2 regions of the Micromonospora sp. R77 genome follow, and region 2 is predicted to be linked to the other one. Evidence: predicted binding sites of a transcription regulator. Region 2 holds the regulator's gene; the other holds the start of a gene.
The links. The regulator HrcA, encoded in region 2, represses chaperone genes, less so after heat shock. The targets are predictions, from matches to a motif close to GGTTNGCACNCTCNNNNNGAGNGTGCNAACC.
Positions count from the first base shown of each region.

Region 1: a site for HrcA is predicted at 2,019-2,049, ahead of groL (chaperonin GroEL). Genes of this name have one in related genera too.

Region 1 covers NZ_JALDST010000001.1:2,278,335-2,292,753, reverse strand. The annotation lists gene MRQ36_RS10600 (GNAT family N-acetyltransferase) at 1-256, opposite strand, end outside; gene MRQ36_RS10595 (cold-shock protein) at 480-683, shown strand; gene MRQ36_RS10590 (hypothetical protein) at 796-1,971, shown strand; gene groL (chaperonin GroEL) at 2,251-3,873, shown strand; gene MRQ36_RS10580 (hypothetical protein) at 3,961-4,203, opposite strand; gene MRQ36_RS10575 (GNAT family N-acetyltransferase) at 4,297-5,229, opposite strand; partial or broken gene MRQ36_RS10570 (S8 family serine peptidase) at 5,344-7,823, opposite strand; gene MRQ36_RS10565 (glycerol-3-phosphate dehydrogenase/oxidase) at 7,972-9,789, shown strand; gene MRQ36_RS10560 (hypothetical protein) at 9,877-10,395, shown strand; gene MRQ36_RS10555 (FAD-binding oxidoreductase) at 10,399-11,799, opposite strand; gene MRQ36_RS10550 (DUF4031 domain-containing protein) at 11,866-12,129, shown strand; gene MRQ36_RS10545 (metal-dependent phosphohydrolase) at 12,141-12,779, opposite strand; gene MRQ36_RS10540 (aromatic acid exporter family protein) at 12,898-14,100, shown strand; partial or broken gene MRQ36_RS10535 (aminotransferase class V-fold PLP-dependent enzyme) at 14,140-14,419, opposite strand, start outside.
Region 2 covers NZ_JALDST010000001.1:1,355,752-1,370,170, reverse strand. The annotation lists gene MRQ36_RS06155 (sugar ABC transporter substrate-binding protein) at 1-435, shown strand, start outside; gene MRQ36_RS06150 (carbohydrate ABC transporter permease) at 432-1,418, shown strand; gene MRQ36_RS06145 (carbohydrate ABC transporter permease) at 1,415-2,245, shown strand; gene MRQ36_RS06140 (transcriptional regulator) at 2,276-2,593, opposite strand; gene MRQ36_RS06135 (hypothetical protein) at 2,590-3,069, opposite strand; gene MRQ36_RS06130 (MOSC domain-containing protein) at 3,192-3,851, shown strand; gene MRQ36_RS06125 (hypothetical protein) at 3,848-4,708, opposite strand; gene MRQ36_RS06120 (enoyl-CoA hydratase-related protein) at 4,882-5,691, opposite strand; gene hemW (radical SAM family heme chaperone HemW) at 5,711-6,934, shown strand; gene MRQ36_RS06110 (DUF4870 domain-containing protein) at 6,979-7,581, opposite strand; gene hrcA (heat-inducible transcriptional repressor HrcA) at 7,778-8,800, shown strand; gene dnaJ (molecular chaperone DnaJ) at 8,874-10,019, shown strand; gene MRQ36_RS06095 (16S rRNA (uracil(1498)-N(3))-methyltransferase) at 10,021-10,755, shown strand; gene MRQ36_RS06090 (SDR family NAD(P)-dependent oxidoreductase) at 10,830-11,591, opposite strand; gene MRQ36_RS06085 (histidine triad nucleotide-binding protein) at 11,685-12,035, shown strand; gene MRQ36_RS06080 (serine hydrolase) at 12,056-13,432, shown strand; gene MRQ36_RS06075 (PhoH family protein) at 13,568-14,419, shown strand, end outside.

The sequences.
Region 1 (14,419 bases), 920 kb from region 2:
CACCTGCGTGACCGACGAACCGTCCGCCGGGGTCGGCGACGAACTGGGCCGCGCCGGTGCCGGTGGAGACCGCCGCGACCCGGGCGGCGTACTCGGCGTGCGGGCGGGCCGCCGCCTCGGCGACCGTCTCCAGGAAGGCCAGCGGTGAGTCGGCGAGCATCTCCAGCCGGAGCGCCCGCATCCGGCCGGCGTCGCGGGGGCGGACCCGGCGGACGGTGGTGGTCCGGACGGGCGGGCCGACGGTCGCGCTGGTCATTCCGCATGCATACTCCAACCATGACCGTCCATGTCGTACCGGTCGCGGAATCGGGCCGGAACATGCCCGATCTGGGGTCGTGCGTGGCCGTCACTCCTCGTGTAGCGTGCGATTTCGCATCCCCGGTTCAGCGACCGTCGCCGATCGCCGGAACGGTGGTCCGGGCGCGGCCCCGCGCGGCGTCCGAGCTGGTGGAACGCCGCGCAGAGTGAGGAAGTGCACCGTGGCACAGGGCACCGTGAAGTGGTTCAACTCCGAAAAGGGCTACGGCTTCATCGCCGTCGACGGCGGGCAGGACGTCTTCGTCCACTTCTCCGCGATCGAGATGGACGGCTACAAGGCGTTGGACGACGGCCAGCGGGTCGAGTTCGAGATCGCCCAGGGGCAGAAGGGCCCGCAGGCCGAGCGCGTCCGCGTCATCGCCTGATCCGCTCGCCGCCCGGCGGGCGGCGTCTCCACCCGGGGATCCGGGGCTGCGGTGCGGGTGCGTACCGGGGAAGATCATGAGCCGTTCCAGCCATTGCCGCTGAGGAGGGTCCATGTCCGACCAGCCCCCGCCGGGTCCGACCGACCCGGCGCCGTCCGGCGCCGGCCTGCCGGCCGACCCGCCACCACCACCGGCCGGCCCTCCGCAGCCCGGCCACCCGGGGTACGCCGTGCCGGGCGCTCCCGGGCAGCCCGGGACCGCGTACCCGGCCCAGCCGGGCGGGCAGCCGCCGGGGTGGACCTGGCCGGCGGCCGGCGGCGCCCACCCCGGCCAGCCGTACCCGGGTCAACCGCCGATGCCCGGCCAGCCGTACCCGGGCCAGCCGTACCCGGGTCAACCGCCGATGCCCGGCCAGCCGTACGTCTGGCAGCCCGGTGGCCCGGGCTGGGACCCGGCCGATCCGCTGGTCACGCCGCCGCACGCCGGTGTCGGCGGCTGGTTCTCCCGGGTCGGCGGCGCGCTGCGCCGAGGGTGGCGGCTGCTGCTGCCGATCATGCTGCTCACCCAGGCGGTGCCGGGCGCGGTGGTCTCGGTGATCGGCCTCGCCCTCGCGCCGACCGGTGAGCCGACGACCGGGCCGGACGGGGCGCCGGTCCTGCCGGACGGCTACCTGCGCGACGCGCTCGCCTTCTACGTCACCGTGCTCGTCGCCAGCCTGCTGCTCGGCCTGCTGCAGAACGTGGGGTGGGCGGCGGGCACCTGGGTGGTCGCCCGGCAGGCGGCCGGCGAGCCGGTCGGGTTCGGGGCCGCGATCGGGTACGGGGTGCGCCGGGTCCTCGGTCTCTGGGGCTGGTCGTTGGTGACCTCGCTGCTGATCGGGGTCGGCGTCTGCTTCTGCGTGCTGCCGGGGATCTACGCGGCCTTCGCCCTCGCGCTGGTCGGCCCGGTCTATCTCTTCGAGCGGCAGAACCCGGTCGGTCGCTCGGTCGGGATGTTCCACCAGCGGTTCGGCCTGGTGCTCGGCCGGCTCGCGCTGGTCGCCGCGGTGATCGTGGTCGGTGCGCTGGTCAGCTTCGTGCTGGAGTCGGTCGGGCAGCTCCCGTTCGGGGCGCACCCGTTGTCCGCCTCGGGCACGGCGCTGGGCGCCGTGGCGGTGTCCCTGGTGGTGGCCGTGGTGGTCGTGCCGGTCAACGTGGCGCAGCTGATCGGGCTGGTCGTCACGTACGCCGAGCAGCGGGCCCACGAGGGCCCGGTGAACGCCGCCCGACTGGCCGCGGAACTCGGCTGACCCGGGCCATCGTGCTTGCACTCGGCAAGGGAGAGTGCTAAACCTGTCATTGGCACTCGCATACGGTGAGTGCCAATGGTCGGGGCGGTAGGGCCACGGCCGCACGGGCGTCTCGATGGCGCACGGGTGGCACATGGCCGGTCGTCGCGGGCTGTCCGGCCCGACCGAGGAGGACGTCGTCGTCGCCAGGTGGCGACGTCCCCAAGGTGCGTACACCAGGCGGCCCATCCGGGGCACAACACTCGGGTGGCCCGTGAGTGTCCAGGAGGACAACGCCGTATGGCCAAGATGATCGCGTTCGACGAAGAGGCGCGCCGCGGCCTCGAGCGGGGCATGAACCAGCTCGCCGACGCCGTGAAGGTGACGCTCGGCCCCAAGGGCCGCAACGTCGTGCTCGAGAAGAAGTGGGGTGCCCCCACCATCACCAACGATGGTGTGAGCATCGCCAAGGAGATCGAGCTCGAGGACCCGTACGAGAAGATCGGCGCTGAGCTGGTCAAGGAGGTCGCCAAGAAGACCGACGACGTTGCCGGTGACGGCACGACGACGGCGACCGTCCTGGCCCAGGCCCTGGTCCGTGAGGGCCTGCGCAACGTGGCCGCCGGCGCCAACCCGATGGCCCTGAAGCGGGGCATCGAGACCGCCGTCGCCAGCGTCTCGGAGGAGCTGCTCAAGCTCGCCAAGGACGTGGAGACCAAGGAGCAGATCGCCTCCACCGCCTCCATCTCGGCCGGTGACAACACCGTCGGCGAGATCATCGCCGAGGCGATGGACAAGGTCGGCAAGGAAGGCGTCATCACCGTCGAGGAGAGCAACACCTTCGGCCTGGAGCTCGAGCTCACCGAGGGTATGCGCTTCGACAAGGGCTACATCTCCGCGTACTTCATGACCGACCCGGAGCGGATGGAGGCCGTCTTCGACGACCCCTACCTGCTCATCGTCAACAGCAAGATCTCGTCGGTGAAGGACCTGCTCCCGATCCTGGAGAAGGTCATGCAGTCCGGCAAGCCGCTGCTGATCATCTCCGAGGACATCGAGGGCGAGGCCCTGGCCACCCTGGTCGTCAACAAGGTCCGGGGCACCTTCAAGTCGGTCGCCGTCAAGGCGCCGGGCTTCGGTGACCGCCGCAAGGCCATGCTCGCCGACATCGCCATCCTCACCGGTGGCCAGGTCATCAGCGAGGAGGTCGGCCTCAAGCTGGACGCCGTCGGCCTCGACATGCTGGGCCGCGCCCGCAAGGTCGTGGTGACCAAGGACGAGACCACCATCGTCGACGGTGCCGGTGACGCCGAGCAGATCCAGGGCCGGGTCAACCAGATCCGGGCCGAGATCGACAAGAGCGACTCCGACTACGACCGCGAGAAGCTGCAGGAGCGCCTGGCCAAGCTGGCCGGCGGTGTCGCGGTGATCAAGGTCGGCGCGGCCACCGAGGTCGAGCTCAAGGAGCGCAAGCACCGCATCGAGGACGCCGTCCGCAACGCGAAGGCCGCCGTCGAGGAGGGCATCGTCCCGGGTGGTGGCGTCGCGCTGGTGCAGGCCGGCAAGACCGCCTTCGACAAGCTGGACCTGACCGGCGACGAGGCGACCGGCGCGCAGATCGTCAAGATCGCGCTGGACGCCCCGCTGCGGCAGATCGCCGTCAACGCCGGCCTCGAGGGTGGCGTGGTCGTCGAGCGCGTCCGCAACCTGGACGCCGGGCACGGCCTCAACGCCGCCAGCGGCGAGTACGTCGACCTGCTGGCTGCGGGCATCATCGACCCGGCCAAGGTGACCCGGTCGGCGCTGCAGAACGCCGCGTCCATCGCGGCGCTCTTCCTCACCACCGAGGCCGTCGTGGCGGACAAGCCGGAGAAGACCCCGGCCGCCCCGGCTGGCCCGGGTGGCGGGGACATGGACTTCTGAGTCCAGCTCTCCCAGTACGCCGAAAGGGGCGGGCCGCGTCAGCGGTCCGCCCCTTTCCGTCGTCCGCGTCGGTGTGGCAGCCGCCGGTCAGCCCGGTATCCGCCGTTGGTTGCGGCGCTTGTGCGAGCGGTCGTACGGCGGTGGCACGACGACCGGCTCGTCGACCAGTTCCAGCGGTTCCTCGGCGGCGGGCGCGTCGACGTCGGTCAGTTCGGCGCGTTGTTCGGCGTCGCCGTAGTCGAGCCGGTCGAACGGCAGTCGGCCGGTGACCTCCCCGGCCGGTGGCCAGCCCGCCGGCTGGTCGTCGGCCTGTTCGTCGTCCGTGGTCATGGCTGCCTCCCTCTACGCAGCACCGTAGGGGGCCGTCGATGGCGGACGCGGGGGAATGGCGCTATTAGCGCCTATATCCCTTTCGCCTTTCGGTCACGCCGGAGCTGCGTCGATCGGTTTCCGGTAGAGCCAGAACACCCGCTCGATCCGGGCGCCCGCGCTGCCCGCATAGAACGGCACCGGCCCCACCCAGCCGATCTGCGCGGACCCGTGGCCCGCCGCCGCCTGGTCCCGCAGGCAGCGGCGCAGCAGCACCCCGCCGATCCCGGAACCCTCCGCCGCCGGGGCGGTGCCCATCGGGCCGAACCAGCTCGGCCGCGACGACCCGTAGGCGGCGAAGCCGAGAAGCTCGCCGTCGCGCTCCGCCAGGTGCGCCCCGGCGTCCGGCCGGCCCACCGAGCCGGCCAGCTCGCCGTCCCACGAGCCGCCGAAGGTGGACCGGGCGAAGGCGGTCAGCGCCGGCAGGTCCGCCGGCCCGGCCCGGCGTACCGTCACGCCCTGGTCGGCCAGGCGGCGCTCCGCGGCCTCCGTCGGCCGCAACGCCGCGGAGCCGGCGGTCAGGTCCGCGGTCATGTTCCAGGCGGTACGGTCCTGCCGGAAGCCGAGCCGCAGCGCCGCGCAGACGGCCGGCGTGTAGCGCACGTCGATGCCCGGCCAGGCGTAGTACGGCGGGTTGCCGGCCAGCAGCAGCTCGACCGCGCCGAGCCCGGCGAGCCGCCGCTCCGCCGCCGCCAGCAGGGCCCGTCCGATGCCCCGCCGCCGGTCCGCCGGCGCCACCGCCAGCAGGTCGACGTGCCCGCGCCCCGGGTCCCGCTGCGCGACCGAGCCGATCAGCACCCCGACCAGCTCCGTGCCCCGGACCGCGCCGACCAGCACCACCGGCCGGTCCGCCGCCGCGCGCACCGCGAGGGTGTCCACCACCGCCGTCGCCTCGGCCGCGTCCTCCGGCAGGTCCAGCGCCCGCCGGCAGAGGTCGACGACGGTGGGCAGCCGGTCGGGGCCCAGTTCGATGATCTCCACGTCCATGGTCGCCGACCCTAGGTCATCCGACCCGCCCCCGACACCGTCCGACCCGCCGCCACGAGGCTGTTAACAGGGGACCCCTGCTCTACCGGAGGCGTTAACAGGGGGCCCGTGCTTTCACCCGCGGGCGGCGCGGACGGCGGCGTACGCGTCGACGAGGCCGGCACCGGTCAGGTCGGCGTCGCCGCCGCAGCGGTCGGCGTCGGCCGGCACGCCGGCCGGGCTGGCGGTGTCCCGCAGGAGCCGGCGGGTACGGGCCAGGTCGCCGACCAGCGCCGGGTTCGCCGACCACATCAGCGCCACCACCCCGGCGACCTGCGGGGTGGCCATCGAGGTGCCGGCCAGGCTGGCGTAGCCGCCACCGGGGAACGCCGACAGCACGTCCGCGCCCGGGGCCACCAGGTCCGGTTTGGCGAGCCCGTCCGGCGCCGGTCCCCGGCTGGAGAAGCGGGCGAGCTGCCGCTGCCGGTCCACCGCGCCGACGGTCAGCACGTCCGGATAGGGCGCGGGCGGGTCCGCCACCGACCCGCAGTACGGGCCGGTGTTGCCCGCCGCGGCGACCACCAGGATGCCGGCGGCGGCCAGCGCGGCGGTGGCCGGACGGAGCGCCCCCGCGTCGCAGCCCTCGATCGGCGGGCAGCCCCACGAGTTGGTCAGCACGTCGGGTGCCCGCTGGGGCCGGCCGTCGGTGAACGGGTCCCCGCCTGCCGGGAAGGGCGCCAGCATGAACTGGAGGCAGTCGAGGTAGTGGGCCGGGCTGCCCAGGTTGCGGTCCAGGTTGACGCAGCCGACCCAGCGGGCGCCGGGGGCCACCCCGATGCCGTCGCGCCCCACCGCGCTGCCCACCGTGTGGGTGCCGTGACCGCCCCGGTCGGTCGGCGTACGGGTGTGGGACCAGGGGTCGTACCAGGAGTCGTCGCCGCCCCGGAAGCCGCCGGCCAGCGCCGGGTGCCGCCCGTCCACCCCCGAGTCGGAGCTGCCGACCACGATGCCCGCCCCGGTCACGCCCAGCTCGTTCCAGACCCGGTCGGCGCCGATCAGGGAGACGTTCCAGACCGGGCCGGTCGGGGCGGGCCGGTCGCCGCGCGCCGGTGGAGCCGCCGCCGGCAGGGGACGCAGCCGCTGGTCGACCAGCACCCGGGCCACCTCGGGCCGCCCCGAGAGCCAGGCGCGCACCGCCGGCCCGCCATCCGTCGCGATCGCGTTCACCAGGTAGTACGGCGTCGGGTGCAGGTGCAGCCGGGTCAGCTCGCGGCGCAGGTCCCCCTGGGTGCGGTCGGCCGTGGCGACGAGTCGCCGATAGACCTCGGCGGCCCGGGCGTCCCGACCGGCCCGCCCCGGCACCCCGGCCGGTACGCCGCTCAGATCTGCCTGCTCGCGGAGCACCACCAGCAGCCGTTCCCCGTACAGGCCGGGCTGGCCGGGGACGACATGAACCACGGCGACGGCGGCGAGCAGGGCGGTGGCGGTCAGCCCGGCGACCCGGCGGCGCGGGGCGGCGCGCGGGCCGGGCCAGCAGGACGGCGTACCCGATGGCGAGCAGCACCGCGACGGCGAGCGCGCCGCCCGTCGCGACGGCGACCCAGAACGGCAGGTCGCGGCCGGCGGCCAGCAGCACGGTGACCTCTTCCGGGTCGACCAGGGCGAGCGGCCCCAGCAGCCCGAGGCCGACCAGCCAGCGCACCGGGGCCGACCCGGCCGGCCCGTCGGCCCGCACTGCCGCCGCGTGCAGCGCGGCCAGCGTGAAGCCGAGCGGCGGCAGCGCGAACAGCGCCGGCAGTTGCGCCCCGGACTGCCCGGCGCCGGCCGCCAGCAGCACCAGGACCACCCCGGCGACCAGCCCGCCGACCAGCACCAGCCGGGCCGGTCGGGGCGGCGTGCCGACCGTGAAGTGCGTCCAGAAGGCGGGACCGAGCAGCACCCCGGCCAGCCCGCCGAGCGCGGCGGCGGCGAGCACCGCGAGCAGCGTCTCCAGCGGCCCGCCGAGCGCGCCGACCCAGGCCCACGGCAGCAGCAGGGCCAGCCCCGCCGCGACCGCGAGCAGCGTCACCGGACCGACCCGCCGTCGGCCACCCGCCGTCGGCCGGACCGTTCCGGGGTGCGCCGCCCCGGTGCCGTCCGGGTGCGTCGTCGGCTCGCGCCCGGTTTCGGGCTGCGCGCTGTCGGTCCGCGTCGGCATACCCGTCGGCGGCGGGCGCGGACGGGTCGATCGCCGTCGCCGGACCGGCGGTGGGGCGGCGGCGGGTCAGCCGGGCCAGCACGACCGCCACCAGCGCCCCGGTGCCGGCGAGCGCGGCCAGGTACGCCTCCTGGTGCACCGGCGGCAGGGTCCGCAGCAGCGTCAGCGCGCCCGCCGCCAGCGCGCCGGCCAGCCAGACCCGGCCGACGGCCCGGACCGCCGGTGCGCGCGGGACCAGGGCCAGGGCCAGCGTGGGCCCGCCCACCAGCAGCACGGTGCCCAGGGCGACCAGCGGCCAGGTCGCCACCACCCGGTGCAGGCCGGTGGCGAGCACCGCCTGGTCGGCGGCCCAGCCGACCACCTGCCCGAGCACCGTCACCAGCACGGCCCAGCCGCCGACGAGCACCGCCGCCACCACCGGCCACGGGCCGGTCCGGTCGGGTGCGGGGCCGGGCGGCGGGGCGGGCAGCCGGGGACCGATCTCCATGCCGATCACGGTACGGCCCGGACGGGAGATGTCGCTGTCACGGCGGGACGGTTACCGTGGACGGGTGCGTGACCCCAACGTGTCCCGAGCCGCCGCCGGCCAGCTCTCCATCGCCCGCCGCGCCGACGACCTGCGCCGACTGCGTACCGAGCAGTTCGACGTGCTGGTCATCGGCGGTGGGGTGACCGGGGCGGGAGCCGCGCTCGACGCCGCCTCCCGAGGGCTGAAGGTGGCGCTGGTGGAGGCCCGCGACTTCGCCGCCGGCACGTCCAGCCGGTCCAGCAAGCTCATCCACGGCGGCCTGCGTTACCTGGAGCAGTTGGAGTTCCACCTGGTCCACGAGGCGCTGACCGAGCGCGGGCTGCTCGCCACCCGGCTCGCGCCGCACCTGGTCCGCCCGGTGCCGTTCCTGGTCCCGCTCCCCGCCGGCCGGGGCCCGCGCGACCTGCCGGTCCGGCTGTTCCGCCGCTCCTACTACGGGCTCGGGGTGGCGACGTACGACGCCTTCGCCGGGGTCTTCGGCGGTGGGCGGGGCATGCCCCTGCACCGGCACCTGACCCGGGAGGGTGCCCGCCGGATCTTCCCCAGCCTCCGCCCGGACACCCTGGCCGGCGCGATCCGCTACTACGACGGGCAGGTCGACGACGCCCGGCTGGTGGTGACGCTGGCGCGGACCGCGGCGAGCCTGGGGGCGACCGTGGTGACCAGCGCCCGCGCGGTCGGCCTGATCCGGCAGGCCCGCGAGGTGACCGGGGTCCGCGTCCGCGACCTGGAGGCCCCCGCCGACTCCCCGGACGCCGAGTTCGAGGTACGCGCCCGCACGGTCATCGCCGCCACCGGCGTGTGGAGCGACGACATGTCGCGGATGCTCAACGACGTCGGGCTGCGCCCCGGGGTCCGGGTCCGGGCCTCCAAGGGGGTGCACCTGGTGGTGCCCCGCTCGGCGATCACCGGCGAGACCGGGCTGATCCTGCGCACCGCGTCCAGCGTGCTCTTCGTCATCCCGTGGGGTGGCCACTGGATCATCGGCACCACGGACACCGACTGGCGGCTGGACCGGGGCCACCCGTCGGCCACCGCCAAGGACATCGACTATCTGCTGGAGCAGGTCAACACCGTGCTCGACCGGCCGCTCACCACGGCCGACATCGAGGGCGTCTATGCCGGGCTGCGCCCGCTGCTGGCCGGCGAGGCCGACTCCACCTCGAAGCTGTCCCGGGAGCACGCGGTGGTCGAGCCGATGCTCGGGCTGCTGCTGGTGGCCGGCGGCAAGTACACGACGTACCGGGTGATGGCCGCCGACGTGGTGGACCGGGCGGTGCACCGGCTGGGCTGGAACCGACCGTCGCGTACCGCCGACCTGCCGCTGCTCGGCGCCGACGGGTACGCGGCGATGTGGCGGGACCGGGCCGACCTGGCCCGCCGGCACGGGGTGCCGGTCGGCGTGGTCGAACACCTGCTGGAGCGGTACGGCACGCTCACCCGGGAACTGCTCGCCCTGATCGAGGCGGACCCGCTGCTCGGCTCGCCGCTGGCCGGCGCCCCGGAATACCTGGCCGCCGAGGTGACGTACGCGGCCCGGGCCGAGGGGGCGCTGCACCTGGAGGACGTGCTGACCCGGCGTACCCGGATCTCCTTCGAGACCAGCCACCGCGGCCTGGAGTCGGCGGAGCACGCCGCCGAGCTGATGGGCGCGGTGCTCGGCTGGGACGCCGGGACCCGGGCCCGCGAGGTGACCCACTACCGGGCGCGGGTGGCGGCGGAGCGGCAGTCGCAGCTGATGGTGGACGACGTGGCAGCGGACGCGGCCCGGCTCGGCGCGCCCGACGTGCGCGGCTTCGCGGCCGACCGGGGGGTCGACGGCGACAGCGTCGAACTTCCCTCGTCCTCCCGGTAGTCGATCCGACGCCGCGCCACTAGGTGTTCACCTGGCGGCCGGTCGGCCGGTACCGGCTCCGGGCCGCGGTGAGATAGGTTCGCCTGCGTGTTTCGCCCTTCCTGGACGCGTCTCATCCCTTTCTCGGCCGGTGCCCTGCTGGCGGTCGCCCTCACCGGCTGCTCGATGCTCGACCGGGCGGAGGACGCCACCGCGAAGACCGGGACAGCGCCGACCGGCGGAGCGTCCGGGACGGCCGGTCCCCGCCCGATCGAGCTGCTGCAGAAGGTCGGCGCGGACGGCTCGGTCCGGACGCTCCTGGTGAAGCCGGACGGCAGCTGGGACTGCCGGGACTGCGCCGGTGACGGGGTCAACTCGACCGGCCGGCTCACCCCGGAGCAGACCCAGCGGTTGCAGCGGATGGCCACCGATCCGCAGCTGGCGAAGGAGACCGACCAGGCACGCGCCTACAAGCTCTCCTGCATCGACACGCTGACCTCCACGCTGCTCATCCCGCCGGGGCTGACCATCACCCAGCAGGACTGCCCGGGCGAGGAGCGGCCCCCGGTGGCCGGCGAGATCCTGCTGCTGCTCACCCAGGCCACCCCGGCCGAGGTGAAGGGCTGAGCGTCAGAGCACCTTGCCGGGGTTGAACAGGCCGTCCGGGTCGAGCGCGGCCTTGATCGCGTGGTGCACCCGGACCCCGACCGGGCCGATCTCCCGGGCCAGCCAGTCCCGCTTGAGCAGCCCGACGCCGTGCTCCCCGGTGCAGGTGCCACCGAGTTCCAGGCCCAACCGCATGATCTCGTCGAAGGCCCGCCGGCCCCGCTCGACACTGGCCGGGTCGGCCCGGTCGACCACGATGTTGGGGTGCATGTTCCCGTCGCCGGCGTGCCCGACCACGCCGATCGGCACGTCGCACTCCCGGGCGATCCGGGCCACCCCGTCGAGCAGTTCGGCGAGCGCGCCGCGCGGCACCGCCACGTCGTCGATCACCAGGCCGCCGTTGCCGTCCGGGAAGGTCGTCGCGGCGAACTTCTCCATCGCCGGGTGGGCCAGGCGACGGGCCTGGAGCAGGGCCGCCGCCTCGACGGCGTCGGTGGCCGCGTAGACCTCGTCGGCGCCGGCCGCCGTGCAGACCTCGGCGATCCGGGCCAGGTCGTCGGCCGCCCGGGAGCCGGTGTCCACGGCGGCCAGCAGCAGCGCCTCCGCGTCGGTGCGCAGCCCCATCGGCTGGTACGCCTCGATCGCCACCAGATGGGTGCGGTCCAGCAGCTCCAGCAGGCTGGGGCTGAGTCCCCGTTCGGCGATCCCGGCGACGGCCGTGCCGGCGGTGGCGGTGGAGGGAAAGACGGCGACCAGGGTCAGCGACTCCTCGGGGGCGGGCCGCAGCGACACGGTCACCTCGGTGACCACGCCGAGGGTGCCCTCGGAGCCGACGAAGAGCCGGGTCAGGTCGTACCCGGCGACGCCCTTGGCGGTCCGCCGGCCGGTACGCAGCACCTCGCCGGAGGCGAGCACCACCTCCAGGCCGAGGACGTATTCGGTGGTGACGCCGTACTTGACGCAGCACATGCCACCGGCGTTGGTGGACACGTTGCCACCGATGGTGGAGGACTCCCAGGAACCCGGGTCCGGGGGATAGTAGAGCCCCTGCTCCGCCACCGCGCCGGCCAGCGTGGCGTTGACGACGCCGGGCTGGACCACGGCGATCCGGCTCACCGGGTCGATCTCCAGGATCCGGTCCATCGCCACGGTGCTCAGCACCACCGCGCCGTCGACGGCGTTCGCGGCGCCGGCCAGCCCGGTCCGGGCACCCTGCGGCACCACCGGTACGCCGTGCCGGGCGGCGGCCCGGACCACCGCCACCACCTCGTCTGTGCTGCGCGGCCGGGTGACCACGAGCGGCGTGCCGGCGGCGCAGAGATCGGCCTCGTCCCGCTCGTGCAGCCGGAGCAGGTCCGGGTCGGTGAGCACGGCGGCGTCGCCGAGGGCGGCCCGCAGGTCGTCGAGGAGGGGGCTGTCGGCCATGCGGGGAAGGCTAGGTCGTCCCCGCGTGATCATCAACCGGGCGCGTCCCCGGCTAGGGTGGCCGCCATGCTGTATCTCGACCGGCCGGCCGTGCCCTGGCGGGGGCGGCTCTGGTCGCACCTGATCAGCGACGTCTCCTACGCCGAGCTGCACGCCTTCGCCGAGGCGCTGGGCGCGCCCCGCCGTGGCTTCGACCGGGACCACTACGACATCCCGGCGGAACGCTTCCCGATGGCGGTCTGGCTCGGCGCGCAGGTCGTCCCCAGCCGGGAACTGGTCCGCCTGCTGCGCGCCGCCGGCCTGCGCCGCCCCCGGCACCTGCACCGCTGAACCGAGCGCCCTCAGCTCGTGAGGGCGGCGAGTTCGCGGGTGAGGTTGGCGCGGGCGGCGGCCTCCCAGCGGGCGTGCAGCGGCGGGAGCCGGTAGCGGGCCGGCAGGGCGAGCAGGGCGGTCAGCACCCGGGCCCGGCCGGCCCGGAAGTCCGGCTCGGGCACGTGCGCGTACTCGCGACGGACGGCGGCGGCGTAGCGGTCGTAGCGGGCGGGTGGGGCGGCCAGGATCGCCAGGTCGGCGTCGCAGAGCAGGGCGCCGTCGGGGTCGCCGGCGGTGACCGTGTGGCCGGCGGTGAGGAGCACCAGTCGGCGTACCTCGGTCACCGCGTCGGCCGGCGTGCCGGCGGCGGCGAGCAGCCCGGCGGCGAGGTCGGCGCTGGCCCGCTCGTTGGCGTCGCCCGCGGCCCGGGGATCGTAGACCGCGTCGTGGGCCCAGGCCGCCAGCCGGACCAGCGCCGGCCGTCGGGCCAGCCCGGCGTACGCGTCGACGACGTCGAGCACCGCCAGCAGGTGGTCGAGGGTGTGGTAGTGCCGGTGCGGCTCCCGCCAGCCGGCCAGCAGCCGCTCCCCGGCCCGGTCCACCGCACCCGGGTCGGTGGCGCCCGCCGCGCGGGCCGCGTCCCGCCACCGCTCGATCAACTCGTCCACCCGGTGCAGTCTGCCGCACCGGTGCGAGGATTCGCCGGGTCCGGGGCGGGTAGTCCGCGCCGTGGCCCGGGACCGAAGACCTCCGTTCATGCGCCGTGGGGTGCTGCGCGAGGGGCTGGTGGACGCCGACTCGGCCCGGATCGCCGAGGGGATGCAGGAGCTGCGGCAGCGCAGCAAGGCCACCCTGCACGACCGGATGCACCGGGTGCGCGCCGCGTTCGGCCTGGCCGTGCAGGCGGGACTGGCCGCCGCGCTGGCCTGGATCGTGTCCCACCAGTTCCTGGGCAACCCGCAGCCGGTCTTCGCGCCGATCTCCGCAGTGGGCACGCTGGCCGCCTCCGTCGGTCAACGGCTGCGCCGGACCGTGGAGCTGATCGCCGGGGTGGCGGTGGGCGTGTTCCTCGGCGACCTGCTGATCTATCTGCTCGGCGCCGGCGCGTGGCAGCTCGGCCTGGTGGTCACCGCGGCCATCGTGGTGACCGTCTTCGCCGGGGCCAGCGTGGCGATCGTGATCCAGGCGGCGGCCACCGCGGTGCTGATCGTGACGCTCACCCCGTCCACCCAGAACCTGGAGATCCCGCGCTTCGTGGACGCCTTCGTGGGTGGTGGCATCGCGCTGCTGGTCACCGCGATCCTGTTGCCGCTGAACCCGCTACGGGTGATCAACCGGGCCGCCCGGCCGGCGCTGGACCTGCTCTCCGCGCAGCTCGACGTCTGCGCGGAGGCGCTGCGTACCCGGGACCGGGGCGCGGCGCAGCAGGCGCTGTTCCGGCTGCGGGAGAACAAGGAGGAGCTGAATGCGCTCTCCGAGGCGATCGAGGGCGCCAAGGAGACCATCACCATCTCGCCGGCCCGCTGGCACCGGCGCAGCGAGCTCACCCACTACGCCGAGGCCGCCGAGCCGATCGACCGGGCGATGCGCAACAGCGGCACCCTGATCCGCCGTTCGGTCACGATGATCGAGGACGAGGAGCCGATCCCGGAGCCGATGCCGGACGCCGTCGCGCACCTCGCCGAGTCGGTACGCCTGCTCCGGCACGAGTTCGCCGCCGGCGAGGAGCCGCAGCAGGCCCGGGAGCGGTGCCTACGCGCGGTCAGCGAGGCCGGCCGGGCGTACGGGGCGGGGGTGGGCTTCTCCGGCAGCGTGGTGGTCGCCCAGGTGCGGACCACCGCCAGTGACCTGATGGTGGCCTCCGGTGTCGACCAGGACGAGGCGAACCGGTTGGTCCGCCAGGCCTTCGGCGACCACGACAAACCGTCCGCCGGCCCGGCCGAGGCCAACCCGGCCCCCAAACCCCCCACCGCCCCACCGCTCGGCTGAGCGCCCCGGTCCCGGCCCGACCGCCCGGGTGGCGACCGGTCAGCGGCCCGACCCGAGCGGACGCAGCGCGGTGAGCAGACGGTCCACGTCGGCGGCGGTGCTGCCCAGGCCGATGCTGGCCCGCAACGCGGTGGCCGGCAGGTCCCGCCGGCCGCTGCGCGCGGCGGCCTCGGTGAGCAGCCGCCGGGCCAGCGGATGGGCGCAGAACAACCCGTCCCGCAGCCCGATCCGGTGCGCGGTGGCGAGCCGGGCGGCGACCTCGGCGGAGTCCCGGCCGGCCACCACGAACGAGACGATGCCGACCCGGGGCGCGTCGGGG
Region 2 (14,419 bases):
AACCCGGACATCGAGAAGGTGTGGGGCACGTTCCCCATCCCCGGTCCGGACGGCAAGCCGGCGCCCGCCTTCGCCGGCGGCTCCGACATCGCGCTCTGGAAGGACAGCAAGCGGCAGGACCTGGCCTGGGACTACCTGACCGTGCTGCTGAGCAAGCAGAAGGACCAGGAGTTCGCCAGCAGCCTGAACTTCTTCCCGGTCTACCAGGACCTGGTCAGCGGCGGGAACTACGCCAACGACAAGGTGATGGCCGCCTTCGCGACCAGCATGCAGAACACCAAGCTGACGCCGCTGACCCCGAAGTGGGTCGAGGTGAGCCGGACCAAGACGGTGACCCAGGCGATGAACAGCTCGGTGATCAAGGGGCAGAAGACGGTCGAGAAGGCCACCGCCGACGCGGCCACCGAGATGGAAAGCATCCTCAACGCCAAGTGAGTGTCCTGACCGAGAGCACCGGGACGGCCGCCGCGCGGGAGACCCCCGCGCGGCGGCGGCCCCGCGTCGACCGCCTCCCGTACCTGCTCCTGCTGCCCTGCCTGGTGATCATCGGGGTGCTGCTGCTGTGGCCCCTCGGCGAAGTCGTCGGCATGTCGTTCTTCAAGCTCAACAGCGTCCGCCAGCTGCGCGGCGACCGCGAGTGGCCCTGGGTGGGCCTGGACAACTACGCCCAGATCCTCGGTGACCCGTTCTTCCGTACGGTGCTGCGCAACACCGTGCTCTTCGCCGCGGCCAACGTGGTGCTGACGATGATCCTGGGCACCCTGGTCGGGCTGCTGCTCAACCGGCTCGGCAAGCGGATGGCCACCTTCGTCGCCAGCTGCGTCATGCTGGCCTGGGCCACCCCGGCGCTGACCGGCACCATCGTCTGGAAGTGGATCTTCGACGACACCAGTGGGCTGGTCACCTGGTTGTTCAACAAGCTGCCCGACGGCCTCTCCACCAGCCTCTTCGGGCGCAGCGACTGGACCGGCTACGGCTGGTTCAACGACCCGCTGCTGTTCTTCTCCATCCTCACCCTGGTGGTGGTCTGGCACTCGTTCCCGTTCATCGCCGTCAGTGTGCTGGCCGGGCTGAAGAGCGTACCGAGCGAGTTGCAGGAGGCGGCCCGGGTCGACGGCGCCGGCCCGTGGCGGGTCTTCTGGTCGGTCACCTTCCCGATGCTGCGGCCGGTCTTCGGCATCCTGGTGGTGCTCTCCACCATCTGGGACTTCAAGGTCTTCACCCAGCAGTTCGTCCTGGCCGGCGGCACCCAGGACCGCTCGACCTTCATGCTCTCCATCTACTCGTACGCGGAGGCGTTCTCGCCGCCGCCCAAGTACGGCCTGGGCGCGTCGATCGCGGTCATCCTGACCCTGATCCTGCTCGTCGTGACCGGTGTCTACGTCCGCATGGTGCTGCGGCAGGAGGACGAGTCGTGAAGAAGTTCGCCCTCAACGGCGCGGGCCTGCTGGTCGCGCTCTTCGCGGCCTTCCCGGTCTACTGGATGGTCGCGACCTCGCTGAAGCCCAACCGGGAGATCTTCTCCAGCACGCCGCGTCCGGTGCCGGCCCAGCCGACCCTGGAGCACTACCGGGAGATCCTGACCGGCAACCTGATCCCGGGCGTGACGTTCGTCGACTTCTTCCTCAACAGCGTCCTGGTGGCGGTGTCGACGGTGCTGCTCAGCGGCCTGGTGGCGCTGCTCGCCGCGACGGCGGTGGCCCGCTTCCGGTTCCGGCTGCGGACCACGTTCCTGATCCTGCTGCTGGTGGTGCAGATGATCCCGCTGGAGGCGCTGGTCATCCCGCTCTTCCTGATGATCCAGCGGCTCGGGCTCTACAACACCCTGCCCAGCCTGATCCTGACGTACCTCGGTTTCTCGCTGCCGTTCGCGGTGTGGATGCTGCGCGGCTTCGTCGCGGCGGTGCCGAAGGAGCTGGAGGAGGCGGCGGCGATCGACGGCGCGAGCCGGGCGCAGACCTTCCGCCGGATCCTCTTCCCGCTGGTCGCGCCCGGTCTGGTCGCCACCAGCATCTTCTCCTTCATCACCGCCTGGAACGAGCTGATCTTCGCGTTGACCTTCGTCAACGACCAGAGCCGCTACACCCTGCCGGTGGCGATGACGTTCTTCTTCGGCCGGGACGACACGGCCTGGGGCTCGGTGATGGCGGCGTCCACCCTCTTCACCCTCCCGGTGATCGTCTTCTTCCTGCTGGTCCAGCGCCGGATGGTCTCCGGGCTGGTCGCGGGCGCGGTCAAGGGCTGACCGGGCCTGACGGGGGCCGCCGGCCGCCCGTCAGGCCCCGGGCGGGACCAGGGTCGCGCCGGCCCGGGCGACGATCTCCTGGAGCGCGGCGACGTGGCCGTCGAACGCGCCGCGTCCGTGCCGGCTCAACCGCACCGAGGTGCGCGCCCGCTTGCCGACGAAGCCCTTGCGCACCTCGACGTAACCGGCCTGCTCCAGGACGCTGAGCTGCTTGGACAGCGCCGAGTCGGAGAGCCCGAGCTCGTCGCGCAGATAACGGAACTCGGCCCATTCGGTGGCGGCGAGCAGGCCCACCAGCGACAGCCGGGTGGGCGCGTGGATCAGCTCGTCGAACCGGGGAGCGGTCACCGGCCGCTGCCGATCGGCCGGGCGGTCATCACGCCGCGAAGGTAGCGCATCAGCCGGGGCCCGGTCAGCGCCATGGTGATCCCGGTGATCGTGGCGCCGGTGGTCGCCGGCCAGGGGACGTTGAGCGCCGCGGCGGCGAAGCCGGTGACCAGGCCGAGCCCGACCAGGGCGAACACGAAGCCGACGATGGTGACGGCGCCGCGCGCGCCGAGCAGCGACGTGCGTACCTGCGCGCGGTGCCGCCGCACCACCACGGCGATCAGCGCGCCGAGGGCGGCGGCGTATCCGACGGAGCCGACGGCGACCACCCACGGGCGGTGCGTCTCGACGGCGGCGGTGAAGGCGACCATGAGGGCGCCGACGGCCGCCCAGTACCAGCGGGGCACCAGGGCGGCGGTGACCGCCTGGTCGCGGCGGACGTGGAGTTCGGTGAGCGCCGCCGCGGCGGCGGCGGGAGAGACGGCCGGCTCGGGCATGACAGCCTCCTTGAGGGCGGGACGAGTACTTGCCTGATTGGAAAGTAAACGCCTCACTTTCCGATCGGGCAAGTACTTTCCGGGGGCGAATTCCGGTTGGCTCGCCGACTAGGCTGAGCGGCATGGCGGGGAGACTGGTGACGGTGAACGTCGGTGCGGTGACCGAGGCGGCGTGGGCGGGCGACGCGAGCGGCCGCAGCGGCATCGACAAGCGACCGGTCGACGGCCCGGTGCTGCTGCGGCCCGACGGGGTGGCCGGCGACTTCATCGGCGAGCGGGCCCACCACGGCGCCGCCGACCAGGCCGTCTACGCCTATGCCGAGGAGGACGCCGGCTGGTGGGCGGCCGAACTCGGCCGCGAGATCCGACCGGGTGCCTTCGGGGAGAACCTCACCACCTACGCGGTCGACGTCACCGGAGCGGTGATCGGCGAGCAGTGGGCGGTCGGCTCGGCTCTGCTCCAGGTCACCAAGCCGCGCAGTCCGTGCACCACGTTCGCCGGCTTCTGGGGGGTGCCGGACCTGATCAAGCGGTTCACCGTCCGGGCCGCGCCCGGGGCCTACCTGCGGGTGCTGCGGGCCGGCGAGGTCACCGCGGGCGACCCGGTCGAGGTGGTGGAGCGCCCCGCGCACGGGGTGACCATCGGCGAGGTGTTCCGGGCGACGACCCTGGAGCCGGACCTGCTGCCCCGGCTGCTCGACGCCCCCGGCCTGCCGGACCGGATCCGGGAGAAGGCCCGCCGTCGGCTCGCCCACCCTGGCCCGGCGGCGACCGCCGGCTAGACGTCGGCGAAGACCTCGGCCAGGACCTGCCCGGTGCCGGCCCGATCGTCGCCGCGCGCCTTCGCCCAGGTGCCCTGCCGGGCGGTCCACTCCAGGTCACCGAAGCGCACCCGCTTCACCCCGTGGTCGCCGGCGTGCGAGACCAGCCAGTGGGCGTACCGCCAGCCGTTGCGGGCGTCCGACGCCGGCACGGCCAGCCCGGTCGGGTCGGCCGCCGCCTCGGGCAGCCCCCAGTCCAGGGTGAGACCGCGGGTCAGCGCGGCGGCGGCCGCCGCGCCACGCATCGTCGGCGTCGGGCCCACCGTGCAGGCCACCGCGCCGGTCGCGTCGCCGAGCAGGGCCCGGGTGAGCACCTGCGACTCGTCGGCCCACTTCTGGTACGCCTCCGGGTAGGCCGACCGCTGCACCCGCTGCGCGGCCTCGGTGACCCGCATCCCCTGCCAGCCCTTGACCTTCTTCAGCGCGGCATAGAACCGGGCCGCCGCGTAGCGCGGGTCCTGGATCTGCTCGGCGGTGCCCCAGCCCTGGCTCGGCCGCTGCTGGAACAGCCCCACCGAGTCCCGGTCGCCGTGGCCGATGTTCTTCAGGTGCGATTCCTGGTAGGCGGTGGCCAGCGCCACGACCACGGCCTGCTCGGGCATCCCGCGTTGCATGCCGATCGCCGCGATGGTGGCCGCGTTGGCCATCTGGTCCGCGCCGAGCACCACCCGGCCGTCGGCCTGCACCGTGCAGGTGCGGCTGGCCAGGGGCAGGGTGAGGTGCGGCCCGAGCTGCCGGACCACGAACCAGATCCCGAGGAGGGCGACGACCGCCACCGCCACGCCGGCTGCCACGACTGCCCGACTTCGCACCCGCACCCCCTGTTCGACCGTCCGCCAAGAGTACGTCCCCCGACACACCGTCCGGGTCGTCCGACCGGCCCCCTCCCGCAGTGTCACCGACCCGCTGCGGACCGCGCCCCGACCCGCCCACCTCGCGCCCGCCCGGCCGCCGACCCTCCTACCTCCCACCCGGCCGACCGCCGACGCTCCTACCCCGCACTCTCTCCTCGACCACCATCGAGAGCGGCCACCCATCGAGTCAATCGCTTCTCGCGGAAGGCCAGGACGCCCTCGCGGCCCTCGTCGGAGAGGAAGTACCCGGTGGAGAGCGTTGCCAACTCGGCGATCTCCGCGCGCAGGTCGGTGGTGGCCGGCCGGCGCAGCAACTCCTTCGCGCCGGTCAGCGCACCCGGCGCGCCGCGTACCAGGGAGTCGCAGTAGCGGGCCACGGCGGCGTCCAGCCCGTCGGCCGGCACCGCCGCGGTGACCAGGCCGATCTCGGCGGCCCGCCGGCCGTCGAAGGTGTCGCCGGTCAGATAGAGCTCGGCGGCGGCCCGTGGGTGCAGCCGGGGCAGCACGGTCGCCGAGATGACCGCCGGGATCACGCCGATCCGGACCTCGGTGAACGCGAACGTCGCCTCCTGCGCGCAGACCGCCAGGTCCGCCGCCGCGATCAGGCCCAGCCCGCCGGCCCGGGCCGGCCCGGCCACCTTCGCCAGCACCGGCTTCGGGCACTCCCACACCGCCGCCAGGACGTCGCCGAGCATGCCGGCCGGCACGGTCCCGCTGGCGTACGCGGCGGCGGTCTCCTTGAGGTCGGCACCGGAGCAGAAGACCGGGCCGGTGTGGTCCAGCACGACCGCCCGGACGGTGTCGTCGGCGACCGCGGCGGCCAGCCCGGCCAGCAGCTCGGTCATCAGCGGCGTGGAGAGCGCGTTGCGGTTGTGCGGGCTGTCCAGGGTGAGGGTGGTCACCCCACGGGCCGTGGCGACCCGCACGAGAGCGTCCGGAGAGGTCATGCCGGGCACACTAGTGGCCATGCCCGGCGTCCTTCCAGATGGCGAGACCGTCCCCGTCGACGGTGCGCTGCCCGCCACCGCCCTGACCTCGGTCGGCGCGCGCGGTTTCGGCGTGTACGTGCACGTGCCGTTCTGCGCCAGCCGCTGCGGCTACTGCGACTTCAACACCTACACCTCGGCCGAGCTGGGCGGCGGCGCCGACCGCGAGTCGTACGCCGACACGGTGCTGGCCGAGCTGGCGCTGGCCGGTCGGGTGCTCGGCGACACCCCGCCGCGGCGGGTGGACACCGTCTTCGTCGGCGGCGGCACGCCGACCCTGCTGTCCGCCGACGACCTGGCCCGCATCCTGGACGGGATCGACCGCACCTGGGGGCTGGCCGCCGACGCCGAGGTGACCACCGAGGCCAACCCCGAGTCGGTCACGCCCGAGTCGCTTCGGACGCTGCGGGCGGCCGGCTACACCCGGATCTCGCTGGGCATGCAGTCCGCCGCGCCCGGGGTGCTGGCGGTGCTCGACCGCCGGCACCGCCCCGGCCGGGCCGCCGAGGCCGCCCGGGAAGCCCGGGAGGCCGGCTTCGACCACGTCAACCTGGACCTGATCTACGGCACGCCGGGGGAGAGCGCCGACGACTTCGCCGCCTCGCTCGCGCAGGTGGTGGCGGCGGGCGTGGACCACGTCAGCGCGTACGCCCTGATCGTGGAGGACGGCACCCGGCTCGCGGCGCGGATGCGGCGCGGCGAGCTGCCGTACCCCTCCGACGACGTGGCGGCGGACCGTTACCTGGCCGCGGAGGCCGCCCTCGACGCGGCCGGCTTCTCCTGGTACGAGGTGTCCAACTGGGCCCGCTCCGAGGCGGCCCGGTGCCGGCACAACCTGCTCTACTGGACCGGTGCCGACTGGTGGGGCCTCGGGCCGGGGGCGCACAGCCACGTCGGCGGGGTCCGCTGGTGGAACGTCAAGCACCCCACCGCGTACGCGAAGCGCCTGGCGGCGGGGGAGTCACCCGGCCTGGCCCGGGAACTGCTCACGCCCGACGAGGCGCACATGGAGGACGTGATGCTGCGGCTGCGGCTCGCGTCGGGGCTGCCGCTGGCGGTGCTGGACGACGCGGGCCGGGCGGCTGCGGCCCGTGCCCTGGCCGACGGCCTGCTGGCCGCGCCGGACCACGCGGCGGGGCGGGCGGTGCTCACCCTGCGCGGGCGGTTGCTGGCCGACGCGGTGGTCCGCGACCTGCTGGCCTGACCGCCCGGGGACCCGGCCGACCCCGTGGGCCGGCCGGGCCGGTGTCACTTGATGAAGTTCGCGGACATCGGGTAGCGGTAGGGCTGACCCTCGTTGGCCTTCATGCCGGCGATGATCCCGAACAGGATCTGGATCACCACGACCGCGATGCTGGGCAGGAAGAGCAGGCACCAGCTCACGAAGAGCAGCACGAACGCGATGATCGACCAGAGGATCTGGAAGTTCAGCGCGGCCAGGGCGTGCGCCCGGACGGTCGGCGACTGCTGACCACGGGCCAGGTAGGCGATGAGCGGGGCGACGAAGCCCAGCGGGCCGAAGCTGATCAGCGCGCCGGCGGCACCGCCGAAGTGCGCGACCAGGGCCCAGGTCTTGTCGTCGTTGTTGGCGTAGCCGCCGGTGGGGGCGCCGTACGCGCCGCCGGTCGGGTAGCCGGCGTTCGGCGGCGGGTAGCCGCCCGGCGGGGGGTAGCCGCCCGACGGCGGCTGACCGCCGGTGGGCGGCGGATAGCCACCGGGCGGGGGATACCCGGCGCCGCCCGGTGCCCCGGACAGTGGTGCGGTGGGTGGCTCCGACGAGCCGTACGGCGCGGTCGGGTCCGGCTGGGCGCCGGGGTCCCCCGCTCCGGGCGGGCGAGGTGGTTCAGTCATGGACGCCACGGTAGGGGCCGGTGGCAAGCAGGCGCCAGAGCGACACCGCCCGGGATGTCCGGCTGATCGGCTCTGGTGTGTCGACGTCGGGGGTGCCGCACCGGAGGTCCGTCGCTGATCATCGCGTCGGCGGGGGCACCGACGTAGACTGGCACTCGCTACAGTCGAGTGCCAGGAGTGCGCCAGGAGGTGGGAGATGGGTCTCGACGACCGCAAGCTCGCCGTGCTGCGCGCGATCGTCGAGGACTACGTCGCCACCCAGGAACCGGTGGGGAGCAGGGCCCTCGTCGAGCGCCACCAGCTCGGCGTCTCCCCGGCGACGGTGCGCAACGACATGGCGGTGCTGGAGGAGGAGGGCTACATCCGGCAGCCGCACACCAGTGCCGGCCGGGTGCCCACCGACCGGGGTTACCGGCTCTTCGTCGACCGGCTGTCCCGGGTCAAGCCGCTCAGCCCGGCCGAACGCCGCGCCATCGAACGCTTCCTGGTCGGCGCGGTCGACCTGGACGACGTGGTGCACCGCACGGTCCGGCTGCTGGCCCAGCTCACCCGCCAGGTCGCCGTCGTGCAGTACCCGTCGCTGGCCCGTTCCTCGGTGCGTCACCTGGAGCTGGTGCCGATCTCCACCACCCGGCTGATGCTGGTCATGATCGCGGACACCGGGCGGGTCGAGCAGCGGCTGGTCGAGCTGCCCGCGCCGATCCCCGCCGACGACGTCACCGACCTGCGCCGGCTGGTCAACGAGAAGCTGGTCGGCAGCCGCCTGTCGGAGACCCCGCCGCTGGTCCAGGCGCTGGTCGACGAGGCCGTGCCGCACCTGCGCGGGGCGATGACCACGCTGTCGACCGTGCTGCTGGAGACCCTCGTCGAGCGGCACGAGGAGCGCATCGCGCTGGCCGGCACCGCCAACCTCACCCGGGGTGGACTGCTCGACTTCCAGGGCTCGCTGCGCCCCATCCTGGAGGCGCTGGAGGAGGAGGTGGTGATGCTCAAGCTGATCGGCGAGGCGGAGTCCACCACCACCCGGGTGCTGATCGGCGACGAGAACGAGATCGACAACCTGCGGGCCGCCTCGGTGGTCAGCACCGGGTACGGCCCGGGCTCGACCGCCCTCGGCGGCCTGGGTGTGCTGGGTCCCACCCGGATGGACTACCCCGGCACGATCGCCACGGTGAGGGCCGTGGCACGCTACGTGGGCGAGCTGCTGGCCCAGAACTGACCAGTCAGGGCCGACGGCCGGCTCCGGCCGACGACCGGTGCAACGCGAGACGAACATGAGGACACGGAACGCAGTGGCCAGGGACTACTACGGCATTCTCGGTGTGAACCGGGAGGCCTCCGACGACGAGATCAAGCGCGCCTACCGCAAGCTGGCGCGGCAGTTCCACCCGGACGTCAATCCGGACCCGGAGGCACAGGAGAAGTTCAAGGACATCAACGCGGCGTACGAGGTCCTCTCGGACGACCGGAAGCGGCAGATCGTCGACCTGGGTGGCGACCCGCTCGCCCCGGGCGGCGGCGGTGCCGGCGGCCCCGGGGGACCGGGCGGCGCGGGACCCTTCGTCGGTTTCCAGGACATCATGGACGCCTTCTTCGGCGGGGCGGCCGGCGGTGCCCGGGGGCCCCGTCCACGGACCCGGCCGGGCGCGGACGCGATCCTGCGGCTGGAGCTGGACCTGCACGAGACCGCGTTCGGCGTCGAGGCGCCGATCACCGTCGACACCGCGGTGCTCTGCACCACCTGCTCCGGCGCCGGCACCGCGGCCGGCACCCACCTGGCCACCTGCGAGGCGTGCGGCGGCCGGGGCGAGGTGCAGTCGGTGCAGCGGACCTTCCTCGGCCAGGTGGTCTCCGCCCGGCCCTGCACGGTCTGCCAGGGCTACGGCACCACCATCCCGCACCCCTGCCCGACCTGCGCCGGTGACGGCCGGGTGCGGACCCGCCGCTCGCTGACCGTCAAGATCCCGGCCGGGGTCGAGGACGGCATGCGGATCCGGCTGGCCCAGCAGGGTGAGGTGGGCCCGGGCGGCGGCACGGCCGGCGACCTCTACGTGGAGATCCACGAGCGGCCGCACGACGTCTACTCCCGCAAGGGCGACGACCTGCACTGCCGGGTCACCGTGCCGATGACCGCCGCCGCGCTCGGCACCCGGCTGACCATCAAGACCCTCGACAGCGAGGAGACGGTCGACGTCAAGGCCGGCACCCAGCCGGGCAGCACGCTGCGGCTGCGCGCCCGGGGCGTACCGCACCTGCGCGGCACCGGCCGGGGTGACCTCTATGTCCACCTGGACGTGCGGACCCCGACGAAGCTCGACGCCGACCAGGAGAAGATGCTGCGCGACTTCGCCAAGACCCGGGGCGAGGAGGTCGCCGAGCTGACCAAGCAGGGTGGCTTCTTCTCCCGGATGCGCGACGCCTTCAACGGGCACCCCTGAGGTGTCGGCGCCGCTGTTCCTGGTCGAGGCGCTGCCCACCGGTGACACGCTGACCCTGGACGGTCCCGAGGGGCACCACGCCGCCGACGTGCAGCGGCTGCGCGTCGGCGAGGAGCTGCTCCTCGCCGACGGGCGGGGTGGCACGGCCGCCGCCGTGGTCACCGCCGCCGGCAAGGGCACCCTCGACGTCCGGCTCACCTCTCGGGGGTACGTCGACGCGTCCGTCCCGCGGCTCGTGGTGGTGCAGGGCATCGCCAAGGGTGACCGGGGCGAGCTGGCCGTGCAGGCGATGACCGAGGTCGGCGTGGACGAGATCGTGCCCTGGGCGGCGTCCCGCTCGGTGGCGCAGTGGCGCGGTGAGCGGGGCGTACGGGCCCGGGAGAAGTGGGCCGCCACCGCCCGGGAGGCGGCCAAGCAGGCCCGCCGGGCGTGGCTGCCGGTGGTGGCCGGTGCGCCCGACGAGTCCACCCGCACCGTGGTCCGGCGGATCGCCGGGGCCGCCACCGCGTTCGTGCTGCACGAGGAGGCCGAGGAGCGGCTGACCACCGCCGAGCTGCCCGCGACGGGGGAGATCGTCCTGGTGGTCGGCCCCGAGGGCGGGATCGCGCCGGCCGAGCTTGCCGCCTTCCGGGAGGCCGGTGCCCGCCCCGTCCGGCTGGGCCCGTCGGTGCTGCGTACCTCCACGGCCGGCGTCGCCGCCCTGAGCGTCCTCTCCGCCCGCCTCGACCGCTGGTAGCCCGCGGGGTCCGTCGTCTCCGGGCCCCTCGCCGGCGTGCCCGGAGCCGCCGGCGGAAGCGTGCCCCTGCGGCGTCAGCTGCGCAGGTAGGAGGCGCCGTTGAGGTCGACGATGGTGCCCGAGGCCCACTCGGCCTCGGGGCTGGCCAGCCAGTGCACGGCGGCGGCGATCTCCGCCGGGCGGGCCACCCGGTTGAAGGGGCTCTGGGCGCGGATCGCGTCGCCCCGCTCGCCGGCCAGGTGGGTGGTGGTCATGTCGGTCTCGACGAAGCCGGGGGCGACCGTGGCCACCGCGATGCCGTACGGGGCCAGGGCCAGGGCCAGCGACTGACCGAGCGCGTTCAGCCCCGCCTTGCTCGCCCCGTACGCGGGCTGCTCCGGCTCGCCCCGGAAGGCACCCCGCGAGGAGACGTTGACGATCCGGCCGCCCCGCTCGCGCATGTGCTGGGCGGCGCACCAGGTGACGTTGGCGGCGCCGGTGAGGTTGGTCTCCAGCACCAGCCGCCACTGCTCGCGCCACTGCTCGTAGGTGTTGCCGAAGACCGGGTGCGGCAGCTCCCGGGGGCCGTAGACACCGGCGTTGTTGACCAGCACGTCCAGCCCGCCGAGGCGCTCGGCGGCCTCGTCCACCATCGCCCGGACGGCGTCCGGGTCGGCGAGGTCGGCGCGGACCACCACGTGCCCGTCGCCGGGCAGGTCGGCGCGTACCCGTTCGGCCAGCTCGGCGGAGTCGCGGTGGTGCACCGCCACGCGGTCCCCGCCCGCCGCGAACACCCTCGCCACCGCGCTGCCGATGCCGCGCGAGGCCCCCGTCACCAGTACCGCCCGTCCCGCCATGGCCGCCATCCTGCCGCAGCCCGGCACGGCGTTAACAAGGGCCCCTTACTATGCAGAAGGCGTTAACAGGGGGCCCTTCCTTACACTGCCCGGATGGGAACCGACTGCCTGTTCTGCCGGATCGTCGCGGGAGAGATCCCGGCCACCGTCGTGCGGGAGACCGCCACGACCCTCGCCTTCCGGGACATCGACCCCAAGGCGCCCACCCACGTGCTGGTCATCCCGAAGGAGCACTACGCCGACGTGGCGACCCTCGCCCAGGGCGATCCCGGCCTGGCCGGCGAGGTGCTCGCCACCGCCGCCCTCGTGGCCGAGGAGGAGGGGCTGACCGTCGACGGGTTCCGGCTGATGTTCAACACCGGCCCGTACGGCGGCCAGGAGGTCTTCCACGTGCACGCGCACCTGCTCGGCGGCGCGCCGCTCGGCCCGATGCTCTGCCGCTGACGCGGCCCTAGACTGCCCTCATGATCACGGTGCACGACCGGCTCGGCCGGATGGTGGCGCAGGCCCAGGCGCAGGGCCGGATCCCGGCGGTCTCGGCCGCCCTGCACCGGGCCGACCGGCCGCTCTGGACCTGCACGGTGGGCGGGACCGGCAACGACACCCCGCTGGGGCCGGAGACCGTCTTCCGGATCGGCTCGGTCACCAAGACCTTCACCTCGGTGCTGGTGCTCCAGTGCCGCGACGAGGGCCTGCTCGACCTGGACGACCCGATCGGGCGGCACCTGGACCTGCCGGCGCACGGCGAGCTGACCGTACGCCGGCTGTTGTCGCACACCGCGGGCCTGCAGCGGGAGCCGCACGGCGACGTCTGGGACACCCTGCGCGCCCCCGGCGTGGACCAGCTCCTCGCCGACCTGCACCGGGTCGAGCGGGTGCTGCCCACCGGGCGGCGCTACCACTACTCCAACCTCGGCATGGCGCTCCTCGGCGAGCTGGTCGCCCGGCTGCGCGGCGGCACCTGGGCGGAGGTGCTCGCCGAGCGGGTGCTCGCCCCGCTCGGGCTGACCGCGACCTCGCCGACGCCGGGACAGCGGGCGGCGACCGGGTTCCTGGTGGACGCGTACTCGGACGAGGCCCGGCCGGAACCGCCGACCGACTTCGGGGCGGTGGCCCCCGCCGCGCAGCTCTGGAGCACCGCGACCGACATGGCCCGCTGGGCGGCCTTCCTGGCCGACCCGGCCGCGCTGGACCCGACCGGCGCGGTGCTCGCCCCGGCCACCCTCGACGAGATGCGCTGGCCGCTGACCACCACCGACGAGACGCTCTGGGCGGCCGGCTTCGGGCTCGGCCTGATCCTGGTGCCGCAGGGGCAGCGGGTGGTGCACGTCGGGCACGACGGGGCGATGCCCGGGTTCCTGGCCGCCGTCTACGGCCGGCGGGGTGGGGACGGCACCGCCGGTGCGATGGGCTGCGCGGTGCTCGGCTCCGCCGGCACCGGCGTGGAGGTCTTCGACCTGCCGCACCGGCTGCTCGCCGCCGCGACCGAGCACGACCCGGCCGACATCGCGCCGTGGCGGCCGGGCGAGCCGGCCCCCGACCACCTGCGGGGCGTGCTGGGCCGGTGGTGGGGCGAGGGCTTCGAGTACGTCTTCTCCTGGCACGACGGGACCCTGCGGGCCCGGGGCGCGGACGATCCGGCGGGTCGCCCCCCGGCGGTCTTCGCCCCGCTGCCGGACCGGCCGGACGTGTTCCGCACGGTGGCCGGGCGGGAGGTCGGCGAGCTGCTCCGGCTGACCCGCGACGAGCGTGGCGTGGTGGTCCGGATGCACTGGGCCACCTACCGCTTCACCCGCGCCCAGGAGACCTTCGACGGCTACGACTTCCGCACCGGTAGTTGATCTCCGAGCCGGGGAAATGGGCGAGGTGCGCCCGGTGTTGACCGGATAGCATGGGCGTAACGTCCGTCCGCCGCGCCAGCAGGGCCCGGCGCCGAGATCGAGAGCAGGTGGCGCAGGGCCCGACGGGCCCGAACTATGACCGGCACCCCACCTCCCGGCCCGCCCCGGGTGCAGACCAGGATCACGGTCCCCGACGCGAAGATCATGGTGAACCTGCTCGGCGCGGGCGACGAGATCCTGCGACTCGTCGAACGTTCGGTCAACAGTGACGTCCACGTGCGCGGCAACGAGATCACCATCACCGGCGCCCCCGCGGACAACGCCCTCGCCGAGCGTCTCTTCAGTGAGCTGCTCGAACTGATCGAGAAAGGCGAGACCCTGACCACTGACGCCGTCCGGCGTACCGTCGGCATGCTCGAGCAGGGCACCGCCGAGCGGCCCGCCGAGGTCCTGACGCTCAACATCCTCTCCCGGCGCGGCCGCACCATCCGCCCCAAGACCCTCGGGCAGAAGAAGTACGTCGACGCGATCGACGCGCACACCATCGTCTTCGGCATCGGCCCCGCCGGTACGGGCAAGACCTACCTGGCCATGGCGAAGGCCGTCCAGGCGCTCCAGGCCAAGCAGGTCAACCGGATCATCCTGACCCGGCCGGCGGTCGAGGCGGGGGAGCGGCTGGGCTTCCTGCCCGGCACGCTCAACGAGAAGATCGACCCCTACCTGCGCCCGCTCTACGACGCGCTGCACGACATGCTCGACCCGGAGTCCATCCCGAAGCTGATGGCCGCCGGCACGATCGAGGTCGCCCCGCTGGCATACATGAGGGGCAGAACCCTTAACGACGCGTTCATCATCCTGGACGAGGCGCAGAACACGACGCCCGAGCAGATGAAGATGTTCCTCACCCGGCTCGGCTTCAACTCCAAGATCGTGGTGACCGGCGACATCACCCAGGTGGACCTTCCCGGCGGGACGACCAGCGGGCTG